Regions from separate parts of the Paenibacillus riograndensis SBR5 genome, predicted to be linked through region 2. Evidence: riboswitches for the same ligand, from Rfam matches in the RefSeq annotation. Region 2 holds a riboswitch; each other region holds the start of a gene.
What was found. A riboswitch is a leader RNA that binds a small molecule or an ion and turns the genes downstream of it on or off. The one in region 2 is predicted to bind cyclic di-AMP.
Positions count from the first base shown of each region.

Region 1: it holds a riboswitch for cyclic di-AMP, as region 2 does, so the genes downstream of both, PRIO_RS00495 (C40 family peptidase) here and PRIO_RS04570 (NfeD family membrane protein) in region 2, are expected to answer to the same signal.
Region 3: it holds a riboswitch for cyclic di-AMP, as region 2 does, so the genes downstream of both, PRIO_RS18295 (APC family permease) here and PRIO_RS04570 (NfeD family membrane protein) in region 2, are expected to answer to the same signal.

Region 1 covers NZ_LN831776.1:100,498-107,910, reverse strand. Annotated here, with positions in the region: gene PRIO_RS00520 (DNA-3-methyladenine glycosylase) at 1-162, shown strand, start outside; gene PRIO_RS00515 (AbrB/MazE/SpoVT family DNA-binding domain-containing protein) at 400-873, shown strand; gene PRIO_RS00510 (YwhD family protein) at 1,000-1,506, opposite strand; gene PRIO_RS00505 (M1 family metallopeptidase) at 1,611-3,623, shown strand; gene PRIO_RS00500 (hypothetical protein) at 3,668-4,462, shown strand; cyclic di-AMP (ydaO/yuaA leader) riboswitch at 4,682-4,819, shown strand; gene PRIO_RS00495 (C40 family peptidase) at 4,877-5,305, shown strand; cyclic di-AMP (ydaO/yuaA leader) riboswitch at 5,691-5,833, shown strand; gene PRIO_RS00490 (C40 family peptidase) at 5,839-6,330, shown strand; gene PRIO_RS00485 (GNAT family N-acetyltransferase) at 6,589-7,074, shown strand; gene PRIO_RS00480 (c-type cytochrome) at 7,170-7,413, shown strand, end outside.
Region 2 covers NZ_LN831776.1:1,050,553-1,057,965, reverse strand. Annotated here, with positions in the region: gene PRIO_RS04590 (tautomerase family protein) at 99-464, shown strand; gene PRIO_RS04585 (aldo/keto reductase) at 476-1,480, shown strand; gene PRIO_RS04580 (Sapep family Mn(2+)-dependent dipeptidase) at 1,491-2,927, shown strand; gene PRIO_RS04575 (flotillin family protein) at 2,969-4,402, opposite strand; gene PRIO_RS04570 (NfeD family membrane protein) at 4,413-4,919, opposite strand; cyclic di-AMP (ydaO/yuaA leader) riboswitch at 5,112-5,299, opposite strand; gene PRIO_RS04565 (ABC transporter permease) at 5,498-6,238, opposite strand; gene PRIO_RS04560 (ABC transporter permease) at 6,256-6,963, opposite strand; gene PRIO_RS04555 (ABC transporter ATP-binding protein) at 6,960-7,413, opposite strand, start outside.
Region 3 covers NZ_LN831776.1:4,345,536-4,352,948, forward strand. Annotated here, with positions in the region: gene PRIO_RS18285 (FecCD family ABC transporter permease) at 1-512, opposite strand, end outside; gene PRIO_RS18290 (iron-hydroxamate ABC transporter substrate-binding protein) at 703-1,740, opposite strand; gene PRIO_RS18295 (APC family permease) at 1,952-3,769, opposite strand; cyclic di-AMP (ydaO/yuaA leader) riboswitch at 3,896-4,054, opposite strand; gene PRIO_RS18300 (disulfide oxidoreductase) at 4,243-4,680, opposite strand; gene PRIO_RS18305 (DsbA family protein) at 4,680-5,435, opposite strand; gene PRIO_RS18310 (ATP-binding protein) at 5,530-7,413, opposite strand, start outside.

The DNA of each region.
Region 1 (7,413 bases), 950 kb from region 2:
GAGCAGGGAGATTCGCCGGAACACCTGGATATTGCCGCAGCACCGAGAATCAACATTCCTTATGCCGAAGAGTATGCTCCGCTTCCCTGGCGTTTCTATCTCAGAGGGAATCCTTATGTCTCTGTTATTGATAAACAGGCGGAGCCCTTTTCCCTCAGCTAAAAGTTAGGTGATGCTGTTTCGGCGGCTCAAAAATGGGTTAAAAACAAACGAACCCTAACTCATCTCTCCTTTGGGACTTCCCAAATGGAGAGATTTTTAAATTCAGGGGAATATTTTTCCTGAATTTAGCAAAAAACTCTATATATGAATGCGCTTTCCCCGTTCTCATAACTTACAATTACTGCTATAATCATAAATATCCACAAAAAATAAAAAGATGTAAATGAGGGACATGGGATGAAGGATACAGGCATGATCCGGAGTTTAGACAGTCTTGGCAGAATTGTGGTTCCCGTAGAAATCCGCATGACACGAAATATTGACATTGGGGATCCTATCGAGTTTTTCATTTTGGATGAAGAAATCATCGTACTCAGAAAGTACACCTCAACTGAATGCACGTTCTGCAGAAGCCTCGATCATGTCAGCTACTATAAGGACCAGTTCATTTGCAACAGCTGTCTGAAAGAGCTCGGCAATCCAGACCGGACGGCCGATGAGGCCGTTCAGCTGCAAAGTCCCGCAGAGATTACTCCTGAACCCGGCCGCGGGGGGCGGCGGAGCAAAACAGAGGAAATGAGTCAACGCTTGGAGAAGGCCATAGAAGATCACCCCTATGCTAATCAGAAGGAGCTTGCCGAGGTTCTTGGCATCAGTCAGGCCCGGGTAAGCCAGCTCAAGCGCAAGCTTAACCTGCTCAGCAGATCATAAACTGTATACCCGCACCCTGCAGTTTTATACAACATACAAACAGCCAAGCTCTCCTGAAGGGAGGAGCTTGGCTGTTTATGTGATGCAGACTCAATAGTCTTATGCCATACAATGGCGGGTTATCGCTTATTCTGACAGCGCAGCTTTGAGTTCAGCGGTGGAAGCATCCCACCACTCCGCATTATGGGCAATCAGCAATGCCTTCAATGCAGCCTTGTCCGCTGCACCAAGCCCCTCCAGAATCACTCTCCGCTTCAGGGCAGAATCGAGCTTGTTCACATGATCGGCAAGAATCTTCCAGCCTCTGCGGGCTTCGGTGTCAATCCACATCTCGCAGGCTGTGACTCCGCCATAGGACTGGCCTTCAGGCGTACGGTCTACAGCTACCCATACCACCCACACCTGTCTTCCGTTCGGAACATCTTCACGGTTCGGACTGAATTTAATGCCCTTCTCCACTTTGCTCTTGGCATGCATGGCACCGATATCGATAACGGCTTCACCGCCGTCAATAATGACCGGCGATACATTGTTCAAATCGATGGAGCCTGCGCCGAATCCCTTATGCTTGCTTTTGGCATTCACGATATTCAGAGCCATCGGTTTTTTGCCCTCTGGTTGGTTGTTATCCACAAGTGCACATCCTTCCTTCTCACTAATAATTTAATTTTAGCTAATAATGCGGCGAATGCAAACATATACATCCCGTAGATGCTTGTCACGGGAGGAATCACAGTATGAAGCCATTGTCATTTAGGTACACCCTCATCTTTGCGGCCCTGGCCACCCTCGCCCTTCTGGGAGGTGGAATCTGGGCTCTTTCAGGGCATAACCCGGCCGTTCAGACTGCGGCTGCTCCCAAAGAGGCCAAGTCCCCCGCAGCCGTACAGATCAAAGCACCACAGCCCGTTCTCCCTGAGAGCAGGCCGCTCCCCGTATCGGAGGCCCTAAGCCAGCGGGTGACCGAATATCATCTTGAAGCGCAGCTGCTCCCCTCAACGGGGTCGCTGACGGCTTCAGAGACGGTCACCTGGACCCACCCCGGCCGAAAACCGGTACAAGACCTCTACTTCCACTTGTATCCGAATGCCTTTGCCTCCAAAGATACCACCTTCATGAAGGAATCCGGGGGAAAGCTCCGCGGGGATACCATGCCTGCAAATGGCTATGGCAGCATGACCCTGACGGATTTGCGGACCAGTGACGGCATCTCGCTCATGCAGCGGCTGCAGTATGTACAACCTGATGATGGCAACGTGCATGACAAAACACTGGTCAAGGTGCATCTCCCGCAGCCGGTCAATGGGGGAGAAAGCGTCACACTGAAGCTGAAATTTACAGTAGCACTGCCCAAAATATTCGCGCGTATGGGGGTCTCAGGTAACTTTATAATGGCTGGACAATGGTTCCCCAAAATTAGTGTCTATGAGCCAGCCGGCACCCGGGGCGTGAAGCAGGAAGGCTGGAATCTGCATCAGTACCACGGCACCTCCGAATTCTACAGCGATTTCGGGATCTATAATGTTACCCTTTCTGTACCCTCCAATTACACCGTGGCGGCAACCGGCTTTCCGGTGAAGACCGCCAAATTGAAGCAGGGCCAGAAAATCTACAAGTTCTATGCCGATGATGTCCATGACTTCGCCTGGGCTGCCTCCCCCGACTTCCTGGTTGCAGAGGAGGCCTTCTCGTCATCGGAGGTGCCCGGGGTAAGGATCAAGCTCTACCTGGACCCGCTGCATAAGGACTTGCAGGAACGGTATTTCCAGGCTGCCAAAGCTGCCCTGAACACATTCAGCAAATGGTATGGTCCTTATCCGTACTCCACACTTTCTATCGTGGTCCCGCCCAAAGAGGGAAGCGGTGCAGGCGGGATGGAGTACCCCACACTGGTAACCGCCTCCAGTGCATCTGAAAATGTGCCGGGAACCCAGCTGGAGCGGACCATTATCCATGAAATCGGGCATCAGTTTTTTTACGGCATGGTGGCCAGCAATGAATTTGAAGAGGCCTGGCTCGATGAGAGCTTCACCTCCTACGCGGAAGACCGGCTAATGGAGCAGGAATACGGGGTGGCGTCCAACCTCCCGCTTCAGGCCAGTCTGGTGCCCTCCGCACAGCCGCTTACACTGGAAACTTGGAAATACACCGGAGATGATGCCTATACCCGCAACATCTACATTAGGGGCAAGCTGGTGCTGAAAGACATTGAACATCAGGTCGGAACCAAAACGATGGATGCCATCTTGGCCGCTTATGCCCGCAAATACCGTTTCCGTCACCCGTCAACTGCGGACTTCCAGAGGACGGTGGAAAAGGTGACTAAAAAATCATGGCAAACGTATTTCGATCATTATGTATACAGTGGCGGCGCTCCTGATTTTGCTATAAATCATATTGCAAATACTATCAGCAAAGCAGGGGCGGACAACGAAGACTCCCGCTATGAATCTTCAGTTAACGTAAGCAATAAAGGCAGCTGGTACGGGGATGTGCCGGTAAAGTTTACCTTCTCTGACGGATATACCGTTCAAAGATATTGGAATGGGGAAAGCAAGCAAACGACATTTCAGCTGTCCTACAAAGCGCCGCTCCTGTCGGCAGAGATTGATCCGGAGCACTCCGTTCTTCTGGAAAGCAAGCATCTGAACAATTTCAGACTCGCCGAACTGGAGCCTGATACGCTCTCACGCTGGACGCTCAGCATGACCAACCTGATTGAAAATCTGCTCGGCACTCTTGTCTGGTGAGGTGAAGGATTGTGAAAAGATCGATAAGTTGCGGCTGGCACAGCATGAAAGAGCAATTATATATATTGATCCTGTTATTTATTTACCGGCTTTTCTGGGGCTATTTCATGTACAAGTTTGTCAAAAGCGCCGTGGTTCCCGTGCTTCTGCGCTACCCGGACCAGCATGCGGGAGGCAGCGGGCTGGGCAGACTGCTGTACTATGTGGAGGGGCAATTCGCTCTGGGTTCGGACCCGGCGGTTCAGCATTGGCTCTGGATGCTTCTGGCACTGAGCGCAGCAAGATTGCTGGTCTCCCCCTTCATCCGCGCAGGGCTGCTCCACGAGCTGCATCAGGAGCGCAAGGGCGAGCGCGGAATGTTCTTTTTTCCGGGCATGCGGCTGTATGGGCTTCCGGTGATGCTGTTCAGTCTTATAGAATGGGTGCTGGCAGCCCTGCCCTTGTACTGGCTTTTTCCCAAAATGTACAACCTGCTGCTAAGCGGCATTCTGGATTACAGACAGCTGCTGAAGCTGGTTCCTTACGTCCTGGCATGGCTTGTGTATCTGTTCTTCATCCGGAAGCTGTTGCTCTACATGCAGTTCGGGTATACAGCCGGTACAGGAATACTTCCATCCCTGCTGGTGTGCCTGAAGGTCATTGTTCCATCTGTGGGACTCTCCCTTGTGCTGGGAGCATGCGGGCTGGTGATGATGCTTATTTGCGGAGCAACCGCGCTGCTTAGTCCCGGATTGCCGGCCTTTCTGCTCCGCCAGTTCTCTCCGCTGCCCACTACACTGTTCAAAATGTGGGGAATCGCCGCCCAGTATCATCTCTGGCGCAGTAAAACATTTCCGTAATAATAGAGCCGCTTAACCGGCATAATAAAAGAGTCGCTACTCCTTACCGGGAGCGGGACTCTTTTTTTGGGTTACAAAGTGATAAAGAGTATTTGCAAAACTGTAAATCCTCTGGTACAATGATGCCTGTACTACTAGTAACAAATTTGTAATCTTTAAGTTACAGCTTATAAACCACATTTAACTTGAGCATTAAAGCTTGTCACACACGCTCTTCTGGTGCATATAACGCCAAATTCCCTGCACCGGGAAGCGGGGGAACCATATCTTGGGTGAATTGATCTCGCTTTAGAGGGGTCATAGGGGACCTTCTACCGAATCCTTAAGCTAACCTCGCAGGCCTTGGAAGGAGTACATCATTTGAAAAGTCAGAATTTCAAGAAGAAATGCACCGCAGCAGCACTTGGATTAGTGATGGTATTCACATTTGGAGCTGGCAGCGCTTTCGCCGACTCCAAAATGGACACAGTTATCGCCAAAACAATCGGAACGACCTATAAATTCGGGGGCACCAGCACCAGCGGTTTCGACTGCTCCGGATTCACGAGGTATGTATTCAAAAATGTCGGACTTACCCTGCCACGCACTTCCAAAGCTCAATTCAGCGTTGGCACCCCTGTATCCCGCAACAACTTGCGTTCAGGCGACCTCGTTTTCTTTAACACCTTTGGTTCGGGAGTTTCCCATGTCGGCATTTATGTCGGTAATGGCAAATTCGCGCAATCCTCCAGTTCACGCGGCGTTACGATAACTTCACTGAGCCAAGCCTACTGGGCCAACCGCTACGTTGGCGCCAAACGAGTGATGAGCACTACAGCGTACCAGGCTGTTGCCTACGATTGATAAACGTTATTCCCCTCAATATTACTGCCTCTAACAACTAAATGTAACTTATACGAACCCGGACTGATTATTGCCGTAATCATTTCCGGGTTTTTCCTTTTCCTTATTCTCCCTTTTACACGTTTTGGAGGTCTTTGAAACACCTTTTTGCTAAATATTCCAAAAAAATCTCCCATACAGCTTACGCAGCGCGTAAAATGGGCCCTCAAGAATAGATTTTTGTCTCGTCACACGGAAAAAATATGCATTATTATGCTTTAAATGATTGCCAAGAGCTTCTGTCTTTGTTACAATTACTGCAGTGAGTTGATAGTAACATTTTTGTAATTATTCAAAGTTAATTTACAAACTTTTTGTCATGTATTGATCCGCAAGCTAATCCTAATCAACAGTCGAGCCGAGTTCCTTAATCATTAGGGAAACGGGGGAACCGATTTTGGGTGAATTGACCTCCTATTCACAGAGGGGTCATAGGGGACCTTCAACCGAACCCTTAAGCTAACCTCGTAGGCAATTGGAAGGGGTATTTACTTTTGAAGAAGAAGCTGGCATCAGCCTTACTGAGCTTTTCCATTATCCTTACCATCGGAGCAGGAAGCGCTTTCGCAGACTCCAAAATGGATCAGGTTATCGACAAAGCCATCGGAACAAGATACGTATCCGGCGGAATATCGACTAACGGATTTGATTGCTCCGGGTTTACGATGTATGTTTTTGATAAAATCGGAATCAACCTTCCTCACCAGTCCGGGTCCCAATACCAAATGGGAACTGCTATATCGCGTGATAACATCAGACCGGGCGATCTCGTATTCTTCAATACAAGCGGCAACGGCGTATCCCATGTCGGCATTTATGTCGGTGAAGGCAAATTCGCACATGCATCTTCTAAACGCGGTGTAACCGTCAGCTCGTTGAATGACAGCTACTACGTCAACCGCTACGTTGGCGCCAAACGAATTATGAGCACAGATGCTTATCAGAATGTAGCTTCCGACTCCCAAGACAACGACGATGTGCAATAAACAGCACTTGTAATTCCAAAAGGCTCTTCTCCAGGATTTTTGCCGAAATTCTGGAGGGGGCTTTTTTTGCCTACAAGAAATATTTACCCTGCTCATGATCTGCCAAACACAAAAACCCCTAATTTTCGCTATTTTCCAAAATAATATTCCGCAATTGTCAAGGCTTCACTTCCTCTTAAAGTTTATTCGCTCCAAAAGGGTGGTTATGTATATAATTAAAGATATAACGCTTCACTTTGGATGGGAGGCCGATACCTGATGATTAGTTCCCCCGCAACCTTTTACAGTGTTCCTATGGATGTTGCCCACGCTGCCAAAATATGCCAATGGGTTTATAAGCCTCCGTATAATATTTACGGCTGGATGTCCTGGGAGCAGATGGAGGCTTTGGGCGTTGAGTTCGGTGATCCCCGGCTTCGAAGTGAGCAATATGTCTCGGTGGTGAACGGTCAGGGCACGCTCTGCGGCTTCGCGCAGTTCTTCCCAATGGAAGGCGTAGTCCGGCTTGGAGTCGGTATGCGGCCTGATCTGTGCGGACATGGCATGGGGCATCTGTTCATGAATGCTGTCGTCAAGGAGGCTCTGAAACGTTATCCGGACCGCGAAATTGATCTGGAGGTGCTGACGTGGAACCAACGGGCCATACGCGCTTATCAAAAAAGCGGATTTACCATTACAGATACCTATGAACGCCGGACTCCCACGGGCGATAAGCCTTTTTATTGTATGGTCTATGATAAATAGCACAAATCAGCCGATTATTTGTTACAAACCCTATGATAACGCTTTACCTTCTTGTATAATGTAGACAGCAGCTTACATGGAGGGGACGGATACAGATGCAGAAATGGATCATGAGCGGTTTATTTTTTGCCGCCTGTGCCTTTGCGGTAGTCTTAATGTTTACTTTGCCGGGCAAAGCCGAAGTCGCTGAGGAGAACAAGCCAACTATGCCGGAAGTACAGCTGGATGCGGCGGGGGCTGAGGCCACTGTGAAGGCTAATTGCATTACCTGCCATGGGGATCAGCTCCAGGGTGGTGTAGGACCCAGCCTGCAGCAGGAAGGCGGCAAGCATGATGCTG
Region 2 (7,413 bases):
TCGTATCGCTTTCAGGTACCCGTTTCAGCGAGAAATAGAAGGATAATTTATAGCGTGAAGCATAAAAATTATATTTTAAAAAAGGAGAACTGATCCAAATGGCAACTGTAATCATTGTGGCAAATACCTCCCTGAATGACGCGGACAAAAAACGCTTTGTAGAGGAAATCGGCACTGCCGTAACGGAATCTCTGCGGCTTCCGCCTCACCTGAAATCCATCACCCTGCAGGAGTTTCCGCGCAGCAACAGCACACCGAAGGATTACGAGGAAATTACCTTCTTCGTGTACACCGCCCCGGGCAAACCTGTGGAAGCCAAGCGGGACCTTGTCCGCAACATCCAGCTTACAGCGGAGCGTGTACTGGCCGGGGTGAATGTGAAGACCATTGTCATTATTAAGGAACACGGAGATGAAAATGTGGGTGTAGGCGGCCAGCTGCGGCTCGACCAGGTCCAGGCTTAAGGAGCGGCGCTATGAAAACAATGCAAATCGGCAGCAGCGGAATCGAGGCTTCAGTCCTGACGTTAGGTGCTTTCGGCATGGGAGGGGGCTTCCAGTTCCCGGACACGGACGATGGCGAATCCATCCGGGCCATCCATGCGGCACTGGATGCGGGCATCAACTGCATCGATACCGCACCCGTGTACGGCTTCGGCCACAGTGAGGAAATCGTGGGACAAGCGATCAAGGGCAGACGGGACAAGGTAATCCTGTCTACCAAATGCGGTCTGTGGTGGGGCGATGAGGAAGGCAGCTACCGCTTCACCTGGGAGGGGCGCCGGGTCAAGCGCAACCTTAGCCCCAGGGTCATCCGCATTGAAGTAGAGGAAAGCCTGCGGCGGCTGGGAACAGATTACATCGATATTTACTATACCCATAACCCGGCCATGGAGCCGTTCCTGACACCTATTGAGGAAACTATCGGTACTTTGATGGAGCTGAAGAAGGAAGGGAAAATACGGGCCATCGGTGCCTCCAACTGCGAGCCCCATCATATCCAAAGCTATATCAGGCACGGAGAGATTTCCATTGTGCAGAAGAAATACAATATGTTGTCCAGAGAGGCAGAAGCGGATGTGCTTCCTCTCTGCAAGGACAACGGCATCAGCTTCCATGCCTATTCCCCGTTGGCCCAGGGCCTTCTGAGCGGGCACATCGGCAAGGATTATCAACTGCCCCAAGACGACCCCCGCCGGGGCGACCGCTGGTGGCAGGGGGAGGCTTTCCTGCTGGCCGTTGACTTCGCCCGGGAGCTTGAGGCATTGGCGCGGGAATTCGGCATCTCCACCAGCTCTCTGGCAGTCGCTTATTTGCAGGCCAGGCATGAGCATGTGAATGTAATTCTGGGCATCCGCAAGGAACGCCACCTGCACGAAAACCTGGCCGGAGCGGACTTCCGCTTCCCGGACGGCGCTGTAGAGGAAATCGACCGCCTGCTTAACCGGCTGCATCTTGCGGCTGCCGGGCAAGGCCAGTGAGGCAAGCGCTATGGAGATGATTAGCAGCCAGGAACTGGACAGGTGCATTTCCGAATTTCTTGAGGCGAACCAGGAGAATATGATCGAGGATGCCAAAGGGCTTATCCGCATCCGCAGCGTAGGCCTGGATTACCAGCCCGGAAGCACTCAGCCCTTCGGCGAAGGCTGCAGAACCGTCCTGGATGAAGCTATCCGGCTCATGCAGCGGGAGAAGCTGGAGGTGACGGACTTTGACGGCTACGGTGTCAAAGGGGCATTAGCAGCTTCGGAGCGGGGAAGCATCGGATTTTTCGCCCATCTGGACGTAGTGCCGGAGGGCGAAGGCTGGAGTTTCCCGCCTTACGACCCCTTTGTATGGGATGGCTTCCTATGGGGACGCGGGGCCATGGATAATAAAGCGGCGGCTGTTGCCGCGCTGTATGTGCTGAAGTTTTTTGCAGAAAGCAGGCTGCCCCTCCGGCATGGGCTGTATCTGTTCCTCGGCTGCAATGAGGAAAACGGCATGCGCGATATCCGCCACTTTTTGTCCCGGCATGAACCTCCACTGTTCGGAATTGTGCCTGACGCCTATTTCCCCCTGTGCTTTGCCGAGAAGGGAATGCTGCGTGCGGATTTCGAAGGTGAAGCGGCAGACGGCAACCTGCTGGCCTTCAACGGCGGGACCGAATATAACGTGGTTCCCGCTGCCGCCTCGGCAATCTTGCGGGACGTGGACCCGGACCATGCAAGACAGGTGCTGCCCGGTTCCTTCACGGTTGAGGTTCTGCCGGAGGGTGTCCGCATTACGGCCTCGGGCAAAGCGGGACATGCCGCCTTTCCCGAAGGCACGGACAACGCCGCCGTGAAGCTGGCTGCCGCGCTTGCCGCCCATGGGCTGGTCCGGGGCAGCCGGACGCTGCGGGCGCTGGCATTCGTGCAGGAATGCTTCGCCAACCCTTACGGGCATGGCCTCGGCATCGCCTTCCGTGACGTGTCGGGAGAAACCACAGTCAATGCAGCCGTCCAGATGGAAAACGGCAGGCTTCGGCTGTTATGCGACATCCGCTACGGGGTTACACAGGAGATCGGCGGGATACAGCAGCTGCTGGAAGAGGCAGCCAACCGTTACGGCATGCAGCTGACCCGCACGGAGGATAGCCCGCCGCATTATATCGCCCCGGACGATCCCATTGCGGCGGCTTTATGCGATCTGGCCAACCGGGAGCTTGGCACCAGCCAGCCCCCTTATGCCATGGGCGGCATTACCCACGCCAGATGGCTGCCGCGGGCAGCAGCCTTCGGCCCTCTGCGCCGGGATAAGCCTTCCCCCTTTCCTGCCGGAAGAGGAAGCGGCCACCAGCCGGACGAGGCCATGAATTTGGAGGCCGTATGGGATGCCTTCCTGATTTATGTTAAGGCGGTGCTTGTGATAGACGGGCTGTTAAGCGAAGAGAACGCACAACATTAACAGTGTGAACCACCGGCCTTTCCGGCCGGTGGTTCTCTTTTTTACTGCTCCTTATCCCGCCCGAGCAGCCCGCTGAGCGCCTCTGTCACGTTCATGCCGGTAAGCGTCTGCGTCAATTCAGGAACCTGGGTCATGATTTTGGCGATATCGCTGGTAATTTTGTTCACGCCGGATGAAGCTCCATCCTGGGAAATCACTGTAATCTTATCGACCTTGGCCAGCGGAGAGGCGATTTTCTCGGCCAATTCCGGCAGGACCTTCAGAAATTCCACTGTAAGTGCGGCTTGCGTGAACTGTTTGTACGCCTCGGCTTTCTTTTCCAGCGCTCCCGCTTCCGCCGCTCCAGCCAATTGTACAATTTCCGCGTTGGCTCTCCCTTTCGCCAGCTCGGCTTCCGCTGTGGCCAGCCCCCGCTTGGTCGTCGTGGCCGCCTCTGCCTCCGCTTCAAGAATCTGCCGCTGCTTGGCCGCTTCCGCTCTCATAATTGTAGCCTGATTCTCTGCCTGGGCCGGCTTGATTACCGTTGCCTCCAGCTCCTTCTGTCTCAGCTCCACTTCGATTTCCCGGACAGTCCGGTTAGCCTCCGCTTCCATCTGCGTGATCTTGACCTGCTCGGTAACCAGCGACTGCTTGATTTTGTTCTGCTGCAATTCGTACGCAAGATCCGCCTGTGCTTTCTTCACTTCTGTCTCCAGCTTAAAGTCCGCCTGCTTAATGTTCAATTCCTTCTCGAACTGAGATTCCTTGGCGCGGGCGGCGGTTCCCGCTTCAATGGTGGCCTGATGCGCGTTGGCTTTGGCAATCGAGGATTCTTTCTCCGCCTCAGCTTGCTTGATCTGGATATCGCGTTCCGCTTCTGCCTTGGCGATGCTGGCATCGCGGCGGATGCGCTCAATTTCCGGAACCCCCATGTTGTCGATATACCCTTTGTCATCCGTAATTTTCTTAATGGTGAAGCTGACTACCTCAAGCCCCATCTTGTCGAGGTCTTCCGAGCAGGTCTCCCGCATCTTGCTGTTGATTTCGTCGGGAGTTTTTAGAATGGACTCCACCGTCAATTGTCCGATCAAGCCGCGCAAATGGCCTTCCACCGAATGCAGGATAATCGTCTCGCGGTCCTCTTCCGGCCGGTCGATGAACTGCTCACTGGCTGTCAGAATAGCGGTAGGATCGCTTTTTATCTTAATCTGGGCCACCGCCTCCAGGTTGAGCTTGATACCCTGCTGGGAGAACATCGCCTGCGCCGGGATGACATCGAAGCTCATCAGCATCATGGAGATGGTCTTATTGTTCTGGAAGCCGGGGATGACGAACGTCCCGCCGCCCTGAACCACTCTTTTTCCGCCGAGGCCGTAGACAATCATTGCCTGATTGGGCGGAACCTTTTTATAAGCATTCACGATACTGAACAAAGCCAGCAGGATAACAACAACAATTCCCGAGATTAAATAGAGCATAACCATCCGGTTCGACACTCCCCGTTATTTATAATTGTCCGCTTTCCCTCTCGAAGAGGGTCACAGACGCCATTCCTTTTTCCACCTTTAAAATAATCACCCTGTCGCCCTTGGCGAGCTGCTGCCCGGGTTCTGCCCGCACACCAATGGAGCGCATCGTTCCATGCAGCACATATTTCATTTCTCCAACTGCTCCATCCGCTGCAGAAATGCTGATATACCCGAGCTGCCCCGCCTGCTCATAATCCAATTCATTCATGCTGTTGTCGTACCGGGTCATCACCCGGGCCAGCACCGCATACATCAGACAGCCGACCAGCAAGGCAACCACGGTGCCGATCAGCAATACGGCAAGCATATTTATTCCGCTGAACCGGGTAAGCACATAACCAGTGCCGCCCCAGACCGTGACAAACACCATCAGAGGGAGGATAGGCACAAAGCCCGGACCACCAGCATCGCCGCCTCCCGCATGCAGATGGCCCGCCAGGCCATGCCCATGAAATCCGCCGCTGAGGAGGAGCAATAGTCCCACCCAGAAGCACACGATAAATACAGTAACGATAACTATCCCTCCTTTTAAGCAGTTTAGATAGTATCCAAATACTCTAAATCTCGTTGTTATACGATTTTCAGTTTCTCATGCAGATCGCCTTCCCGCCTGCACAGCAAAAAGACCACAGAAGCGGCAGGGCTCTCCGTGGTCGGTTAATCGATCATGGCGCTCATCCTCTCTCTTCGAGGCTTACGGGGTTAGCTGACGGATTCGGGCAGCGAGATTGCCCTACCCTGCAAGAAGCGGCTTGTCAGCACGCTGCAAGGATTCACCCCGGATGAGCGGCAGCTATCCCAGCAAAAGCCGCATTCACCATTGGTTCCCCCGTTCCCAGTACCGGAATTCAGCCATTTGAGAACAGTTATATTTCATTCGGTTGCTGATTTGAATCTTACGCCTGTAGCCGTTTAATGTAAAACGTTGCTTGTGACAAAAGAAGCCAAAAATGCCACCACTTCACGAATGAAGGCGCATTCTTGGGTTTCGCTCTTAAGCGGCCGGTGATTTTCTCTCTTTTGCTCCAATTCTCGAAAGCAGTGAGGCACCGCTATACTTCTCTATAACCGAGCCCCACGCACAAGCGAACGGCGGCCCGCCCAGATGTACGCAGCAGAGGTGGCGGCTACAATGAGAATGAACGGGATCACATCCAGCCGGGGCGACAAAGCGGTTCCCCTTGGGTACATGGCGTAATAGGCCGTTGTGGAGGGGAACCAGGCACCGATCGAAGCATGAAGCCCGGTAAGCACAATATTGGCTATCACAATCGAAGCCGATAAAACCAGAGAGGACACAAACGACTTCAAGCGCATGGACACCCATAACTGCAGCGCCGCAAACGGCAGGATAGCCAGCCAGCCCCCAACCGTACCGGTGATCAATTCGGCAACATCCAAATCATTCCCCAAGTGAAGCAGTTCTCCCACGAGCAGATAGGAACCGGCAAAAAGCAGTTGAATTAAACCCAACAGCAGCATCAGCGTCCCCAATTTGGCATAATAGACACGGGAACGGGGAATGGGCAGACAAAACAGCTGTTTCCAGCCCCCGTTAATATGCTCATAACGGCAGATAAAAGAAGCCAGCACCCCGGCATAAAGCGGATATAAAAACAAGCCGTGAAAGCTGGCCATATGCAAATAGAAGGTTTTCCAGCCGCGCACATAGAAGCCGGCAAAATTTTCTGAATCTAAACTATTGATTCCGAGCATCACCGTTCCTAGCGCACCAATAAGGATCAGGATGAAGATGACGGGATACTGCAGCTTCATTCGTTCGGCTTTCATCAAATATTCCATAATCACACCTCTGTTAATCAGAATTGTTTGTTTTTGAAATGCAGGGTCCCGGCGGCCAGCAGCATGACTCCCAGGCCTGCGCTAATGCCAATCCACCTCCCGGGATGCGCCATGAATGGACTGGACAGGGTTGGATAGGCCCATGGCCACACCCAGGTCCACAATGCTGCGCTGCTGTCCCGCGCGATGAACAGGCCGGACACAGCGCCCAATAAGCCGATGGACATCGGAATGGCCTGGTTCGAGAATTGGATCGACAGCCACATCTGCAGCCCCAGCACCGCAGCTGAGGCGAGAAAGCTGTACACGATCTGCCTGATCAGGAACTGGAACGGCAGCGGTTCGGAGGTGTAGCAGATCCAGAGCAGAAGCAGTCCGGCAATAATCAGCAAGGCAGTACAGAGCAGCAGGACAAGAACCCACAACGCCTTGGCCCAATAAAAAACAGCGCGGGATACAGGCAGGGTCAACAGCTGCTTCCAGCTGTTGGATTCGTGTTCCACACCGGCAATCATGCCAGCGAGCAATGCGGTGTTTAGCAGCATCACGAAACCCAGAAACATATACATCACATTAAACACGCCGTATACCCCTGCCGGGCCTTTGAAATAGAGGTACCATTCCAGCGCCATAAATGCGATGAACAGCCCGGAGCTGATAACCGGCAGCCAGCAGGCTGCCGGTTTGAGCCGCATGCCTTCGGCCCGCAGGGCCCGCCACATCATAAGCTTACTCCCTTTCCGGTCAGCTCCATGAACAGCTCTTCCAGCGATTTGCTGTGTTCCCGTGCATTCATAATCCCGTATGGGCCCAGCAGCTTGAACAATTCTGCCTGCGTCATACTGGCATTCTCTGCCGCAACCGACAGCGTATTGCCTTTCCGCTCCACGGTGAATCCTTGCAGCAATAGCGTGCGCAGTGCTTCCTCCGGGCGCTCCACGGCAAATTCCAGCACTTTGCCCCTCCGCCGCTCCAGCAATTCCAAAGCCCCCTGATAGACGAGCCGGCCGCTGCTGATAATCCCGATCTCATCTGCAATCGTATCCACCTCGCTCAGCAGATGGCTGGACAGCAGGATCGTCATCCCCTGATCATGGGCCAGCGACAGCATCAGATGCCGTATTTCCTGGATGCCCGCGGGGTCCAGGCCGTTGGTCGGCTCATCCAGGATCAGC
Region 3 (7,413 bases), 3.3 Mb from region 2:
AGTGTCAGCCGCAGTGGAGTCAGTCCGCTATGCGACAGCGAACCAATCCCGAAGACGAGAAGAGAAGCCGCTGCGGCTCCAATGAAGCAATAGAGCATGATATATATGAATGACATTGAAGGTGCAAAGGCAAAAGCCAATGCCAGTCCAACGCTTGCGCCGGCATTCAGGCCAAGCAGTCCCGAATCCGCCAGCGGATTGCGTGTCATGCCCTGCATAATCGCTCCTGCGACTGCAAAGCAAGCACCGACCAGCGCTCCGGCCAATGCACGGGGAATTCTCAGTTCCCGGATCACCTGATGCTGCGGCAGTTCGGGATTGAAGCGAAATACCGCTTCCCATACAGATGCCAGCCGAATATCCGCCGCACCTACCGAAACGGAAAGCGCCAGGCCGAACAGTATAGCCCCAAGCCCTGCAATCAATATAACTACTGCTGCAGCAGGGCGGGTTTTCAGTTGTTTTTCCCCTTCCGGATGAGTACGGGGTTGTGAGTGTGTGGATGTGACCATAAGCCGTCCCCTTACCAGGATAATTACTGATAATCTAAATGATAACAACTATCATTCTCATTATCGCAAATCTGTGAATGATGCACAAGCATTCAATTCTCTAAAAAAGGTGCAGGGATCGAGTATCCGGGGATACAACGTCCTGCACCTTCCACATGTCCGGGAGTTTCACCCTTTTGATGAGGATTTCTTATTTCACAAGACTGTTCAAGACATCGTCAATGGTTTTGGAATTGGCTATCGCTCCGCTGTACAGCCAGCTGTGGTTGGAGGCAAATTCATGAACATTACCCGCCTTAACAGCAGGAATGCCCTTCCAAATCGGACTGTTCAAAATTTCTGAACCTTCAGTCTTGTCGCTGTTAACCAGGAAGATATGGTCTGCAGTGAGCTCGGCCAGCTTCTCAAGAGAAATCGGATTCCAGGTTGCTCTGGAAGCTGCAGGAATCTCTGTTACAAGATTAGGCAGCTTTAGACCGAGGTCACCGTACACTACCGCCCCGCTGCTGCGTGTTTCGTCTACAATATAGAAGTTCTTTTTAATAAGCCACAAGATTGCAACAGAATCATCTCCAATTACAGTGGAGATTTTTGCTTTGGCATCGGCAGCTTTTTGATCATAAGCGGCTATCGCCTGCTCAGCTTCGGCGCTCTTGTTCAGCAGTTCACCGATCTTGAGCAGAGACTTTCGCCAGTCTTTGCTGATCTCATCGCCCAGCACATAGGTAGGTGCGATTTTGTTCAACTGGTCATAGAGGCCATTTTGCACGCTGGCTTCCGATTGTACAATATGAAAATCCGGCGCAAAGCCCATCACAGCCTCAAGGGGAAGATCAAAGCTGATCGTTGGAACATCCTTCAATTCATCTGCCAGATAATCCTGAACTCCGTTGGTTACCGACCATTGTGCTACCGGAGTTACCCCAAGCGTTACCAGATAGTCCTCCAGGTATGAAGCCAGCACGCGCTGCGGATTAGCCGGAACGGTTACCTTGTGCCCCATGGCATCAGTTACTGTTTTCTCTACCGCAGGAGCAGTTGTTGCTGCCGGAGCTTCTGATGCAGGTGCTGTTGTAGCGTCTGCTGAAGCTGCGGGTGCATTGGCCGCACTCCCTGTTGAATTTGCGCTGCTGTTATTGCCGCAGGCGGACAAAATAAGCGTCAGCGTCAAAAGCCCGATTGAGGCCAGCTTCCTGTGGCCTGCTCTCTTTAAGTTAATCGAATACATGAATACCCCTCCTGTATATGTACAATCTGAAATGGTCAAAGGTCTGGTTACCTTGGCCTCACCTTATTAAATGATATTGATTCTCATTCTCTATGTCAATATAAATATTTTGCTTTTGCAACTTTCACGTTTTGGCTAACGAACCCATTTATATATGTAAAAAGACTGCTCCCGGAATCCGGAAACAGTCTTCATGTTGGCAGCCATCTGTCTATTTATGCAAATGATAAGGTACGGTTGCAACGACGATGTCTTTTTGATTCATTAGATAGGAACGGATGAACAAGCTGGTCTGATTGTGCAGGACGGCCTGCCACCAATGCTTAGTGATAAACTGCGGGATGAGTACAGTAATATGATCGGTTGAAGCAGTCTTCCACTCTACTGTATCTATGAATTTGACCAGCGGACGGAGAATGCTGCGGTAACGGGAGCGGAGGACAATCAGGCGCACGCCCGGATTCCATTCCTCCCATTTCTGCTCCATTTTGCTGATCTCTTCTTCATCAAAACCTACATACACAGCCACCACATTATCCGTTAAGGACTTGGCATAGCTGATCGAATGCAGCACCGCACGTGTTACACCGGCAACAGGTACGACCACTGTACTTCCCTTGATGCAGGGTTTATCCGTTGCCGGACATATCCGCAGCTGATCCGCAGTATTCAGGTAATGGTGGTGAATCCTGTGGAACACGAACATTACTACCGGCAGGAAGATAAAGGCCATCCAGACGCTGGAGAATTTGGTGATAATGAAGATTAAGGTTATGGTCAGAGTCGTAAGCATCCCCACCGTGTTCACGGCAAATTTATTTTGCCACGCTTTAGGTTTGGTCTTGCACCAATGCACCATCATACCTAGCTGGGACAGCGTAAACGGAATGAAAACGCCCACCGCATATAACGGAATCAGGCTTTCCGTATTTCCGTGAAAAGCCGTGACCAGCAGAGCGGATAATACACCCAAAAAGATAATGCCGTTCGAGAAGCCCAAGCGGTCCCCACGGACCATAAATGCATGGGGCAGATACTTGTCTTTGGCAAACATAAACGCCAGCAGCGGGAATGCCGAGTAGGCTGTATTGGCAGCCAGGAACAAAATGACCGCTGTGATACCTTGTATGAAAAAGTACAAACCGCCGCGCCCAAAAGTAGATTCGGCAATTTGTGATACCACTGTAGCTTTTTCATCCGGCGTAATTCCATACCAGTAAGCCAGCAGCGTAATACCGGTAAACATAATCCCCAGGATAAGCCCCATCATCATGAGGGTTTTGGCCGCATTTTTTTCCGCAGGCGCCTTGAAGTTCGGAATGGCATTCGATACAGCCTCTACCCCGGTCAGAGCCGAACAGCCGGAGCTGAAAGCCTTAAGCAGCAGAAACAAGCTGACATTCGACACCGCAGACCCGATTTCAGGAACATTGGCATGTGCTCCGCCGGTTGCATATTTGAATACCCCCGCAATGATCAATATAAAGATCGATGCTACGAAGAGATACACGGGAATAGCAATGAATGAAGCAGATTCTGTTACCCCGCGCAGATTGATAATCGTTAAGAGCAAAATCACGGTAACAGCGATAAGTACGCTATGATTATGGAGACTTGGAAAAGCGGATGTGATCGCATCTGTGCCCGCCGATGCACTAACCGCAACGGTCAAAATATAATCCACCAGCAAAGATCCCCCGGCGAGGAGTCCGGTTGGAACACCCAGATTGCTTTTGGCTACGATATACGCGCCACCGCCCTGCGGATAAGCAAAGATGGTCTGACGGTAGGATAAAATCAGTATAGCCAGCAGGCCCAATACGGCTAATGCGATTGGCAATGAGTACCAGATAGCTGTGAAGCCTGCGGCCACCAGCACAATCAGGATTTGTTCCGTTCCGTAGGCTACAGACGAGAGCGCATCAGAAGACAGGACAGCCAGTGCTTTCACCTTGGATAACTTTTCATGATCGAGTTCGTTCGACTTCATCGGACGCCCGATCAATAGTCGTTTTACCTTGCTTACCATTGTAGTAACAGTTCCTCTCTTGTTTAGGTTGAAACGGTAATACCGTGCGCTGTTTTCATAGGTGGATTTTCATAAATGCAGGCACAAAAATAAGCATACGGAAATGATCCGCATGCTTACGCATCGTCATTATCCCACCATTGCTTACGAGGTTAGCTGGCGGATTCGGGCTGTGGTAGCCCTACGGTTGCAGCCCTTGCGGACCGTCCCGATTCACCCCGTTGGCACTTAGGCCAATGTTGGTTCCCCCGTTTTTCCATACGGAAAATTCAGCGCATATTCAACTTCTCACAAGGTCTAATGATAGTCTACAATGGCCCTTCCGTAAAGCGGTGAAAAAAATGAAAAAAGATTGAAAAATGATCCATTTTACGCAAAACCACGATGAGGGATATATGGATCTTTCATTCTCTGCGATTATCCTCTTAACGCTTGTTTTTTCAAGGTTTTGAACCCTAATTGTGTCAGAAATTTCAGGAATGGTTAGAGATGTCCTCTTTGCGTCCGGTCCAGAGCAAAATCGCGATTAACGCAAAGGCAATCAAGGCCAGTAGAGGGATCGTAATAAACCCGAAATAATTCAGATAATCCTTGTTACAGGGTACGCCAATCGTGCAGGGAAGCACCTTGCTGAGTGCCGGTATTTTCTGTTCCGCATAATGATAGATAGAGATGCAGCCGCCAATGAGACTTAGGGGCAGCACATAGGGAATGATCTTTTTGTCATTCCAGTAGGTGGCAATGCCCAGCAGAATAAGCTGCGGGTACATGAATATCCGCTGGAACCAGCATAACTTGCAGGGCTCGTACTTCAATACCTCACTTAGGTACAAACTTCCCGCTACTGCGATAACAGACACAAACCAGGCCAAATAGAGACAGTGGCGTCTGCAGAAAGCAGCGATCTTCATCATTCAGCACTCACAGCTTCGGAAGCGGATTTAATCTGAGCGTCAATAGCTTCCATGTCGAAAGGCTTATCTACTTTGTGTCCATTAATGAAAACAGTAGGCGTAGAGGTTACACCGGTATCTTTGGCGATGCTGATATCATTTTGCAGCTCACTTTCATAGGTTCGTTCCTTGATGTCTTTGCGTAAAAGCTCCAGATCAACAGGCAGCTTCTCCTTCTCCGCGAGACTCACCAGGAAGTCCTCTGTGGCCCACTCTGCATTCTCATCCCCCTGATTGGCGTAAAGCGCATCGTAGTAGGTCCAGAAAGCGTCATTGTTCTGATGATAGACGGATAATGCCGCCAGCGAAGCCGTTTCGGAATCCGGGCCGATAAAAGCCATATTTACGAAGTAGAAGGCTGCTTTATCCTGATTCACATACTCCTGCACAATCTGCGGCTTGATGGCACCTGTAAACTGGGCGCAGGCCGGACATTTGAAATCACCGAACTCGACGATTTTGACCGGTGCATCCTCTTTCCCGAGTCTTGGGAACCCGCTGTAATTGAAATCAACCGCCTTGCCTGAACCTGCCGTTGAAGAGGAATCCTTCGATGCCAGCAAGAAGAGTCCGACAAAAATAATCACTACGATTGCGACCGCACTAATAATTAGAATTCTCGTTTTCTGTTTCTGCTGCTCCAGCTCAGCCCTGCGTTTCTCGGCTTTATTTAAACCGGAAACCGTGCCATTGTTTGTTTTAGATTTGCCCAAAAGAGAGTTCCTTTCTGTCCTGGAAGGACTGTTGTGAGGATATCATATTCTTTAAAATTATATAATTAAAACTCTTCGCTTGGCAAACCTCAGTTCAACCCACTTCCGACTTTTCCCGCTTCTCCCGGACTCCCTGTTCATTGGAATACTCTTGCCGCGGGATAGTATCCATAAGCTGCAGCGGGATCTTAAAAAAGAAGTCCGTCCCGCCTTCCCTGGCCTTTTCCGTCCAGATGCTGCCATCCATTAGCTCAACAAGCTTTTTGCAGATCGCCAGCCCCAACCCAGTGCCTTGATATTTCCGGTTATGGGAGGCATCCACCTGTGAGAAGGGCTGGAACAACAGCTCCAGCTTGTCCGGCGCAATCCCGATTCCTGTGTCACTGACTCGGAACAGCAGTCCCAGGGAAGTCCCTTCTTTGCTGCAGGGCTCAATTGTAACTGTTATGCTCCCCTCGTGGGTAAACTTGACTGCATTGCCAATCAGATTCACCAGGATCTGGCGGATTCGCGCACTGTCCCCGATTAATTGTTCAGGAATGGACGGGGCGATCTCAAGGTTCAATGCAAGCCCTTTGTGGCCGGCCGCAACCGCAAACAGGTTTATGCATTCCCGCAGCAGTGCAGGAAGCTTGAACGGTGCTTTTACCAGCAGCATGTTCTCAGCTTCAAGGCGTGAAATGTCGAGCACATCGTTCATCACACTCAGCAATGCAAGACTGCTCGTATTCTGCAGCTTCAACAATTCCTGATGATCCGGTGCCGTGATTTCCTCAGCGAGCAGTTGGTTAATGCCAATAATGCCGTTAAGCGGGGTCCGGATTTCATGGCTCATCGTCGCCAGGAACTCACTTTTCATCCGCGCTGCACTTTCGGCCGCATTTTTGGCGATCAGGAGCTCCTGCTGTTGTTCCGCCAGTGCCGTGATGTCTTCAGCGATGATGTACACATAATTTTCTTTGTCATTTACCAGCGGAAAAACGGTAGTACTGCAAATCAGCCTGGCTCCGCTTTTGGTTTTGACGATTATTTCCAGCTTTCCGGACTGTCCTTGCGCAGCGCGTTTAACGGCTGCTTTGAGGGCCTGTTCATCCCCGGTGCTGAATAATATACTTTTATAGTCGCTCAGTTCCTCTTGTCCGTATCCTGTTGTCTGCCGGAGTGATGGATTGGCGCTGATCACTTTTTTGCGCACAGGGTCGATACATACTACCATATCGGGGCTGAACTCAAATAAAGCGGTGTAGCGCTGCTCATTAAATTGTGCCGTGAACAGCACCTGCTTCCGGTCCTTGTACATAAGCCCAAGCACAACGGCCACTACCAGCAGGAACGTGCAGGCTAGAATCATTCCCAGCATTGAATCATTCAGGAGCGGAGTCCTGCCCATATAGATATAAGGTCCCGTATCTACATATGAGGCTCCGGCCATAGCTATATAATTTGTTCCCGACAGCACAGCAGTCAGTACAAGGATAAGCAATAATTTTTTGGCGGAAAACATATTATAACGCTTCGCTGTCCAATTAGGGTGATAGGAGGCTGTAATCGCAGGGACCGCTAATGAGAGTACCAAGGCCCCCAGAATCGAACCCGCGCTTTGTTCAAAAGCTGCCGTATACCGCACGCTCATCATCCCGCTGCAATGCATGATCAGTAGGCCGCAGCTGAACAGCAGCCCGCCAAATCCAAGAGTAGCCTTGCTGCTCCGCGTACGGGGGTTATTGAACAGCAGTAGCAGCACGTAGGAAGCCGCAATGGGTACAAACAGTGAGAGTAACAACATCGGGATATAATAGGACGCCGCGCTCTCATGCTTCATCGCGATCATGCTGATATAATGCATACTCCACATCCCTGTTCCCAGGGCACAGGAGCTGAACAGGACAAAAAACACACTTCTTTTATAACGTACCATTCTTTCCGCAAGATCCACGGCTATGAAGCTGGATAAACATGCTATGACGATAGAAAAGAG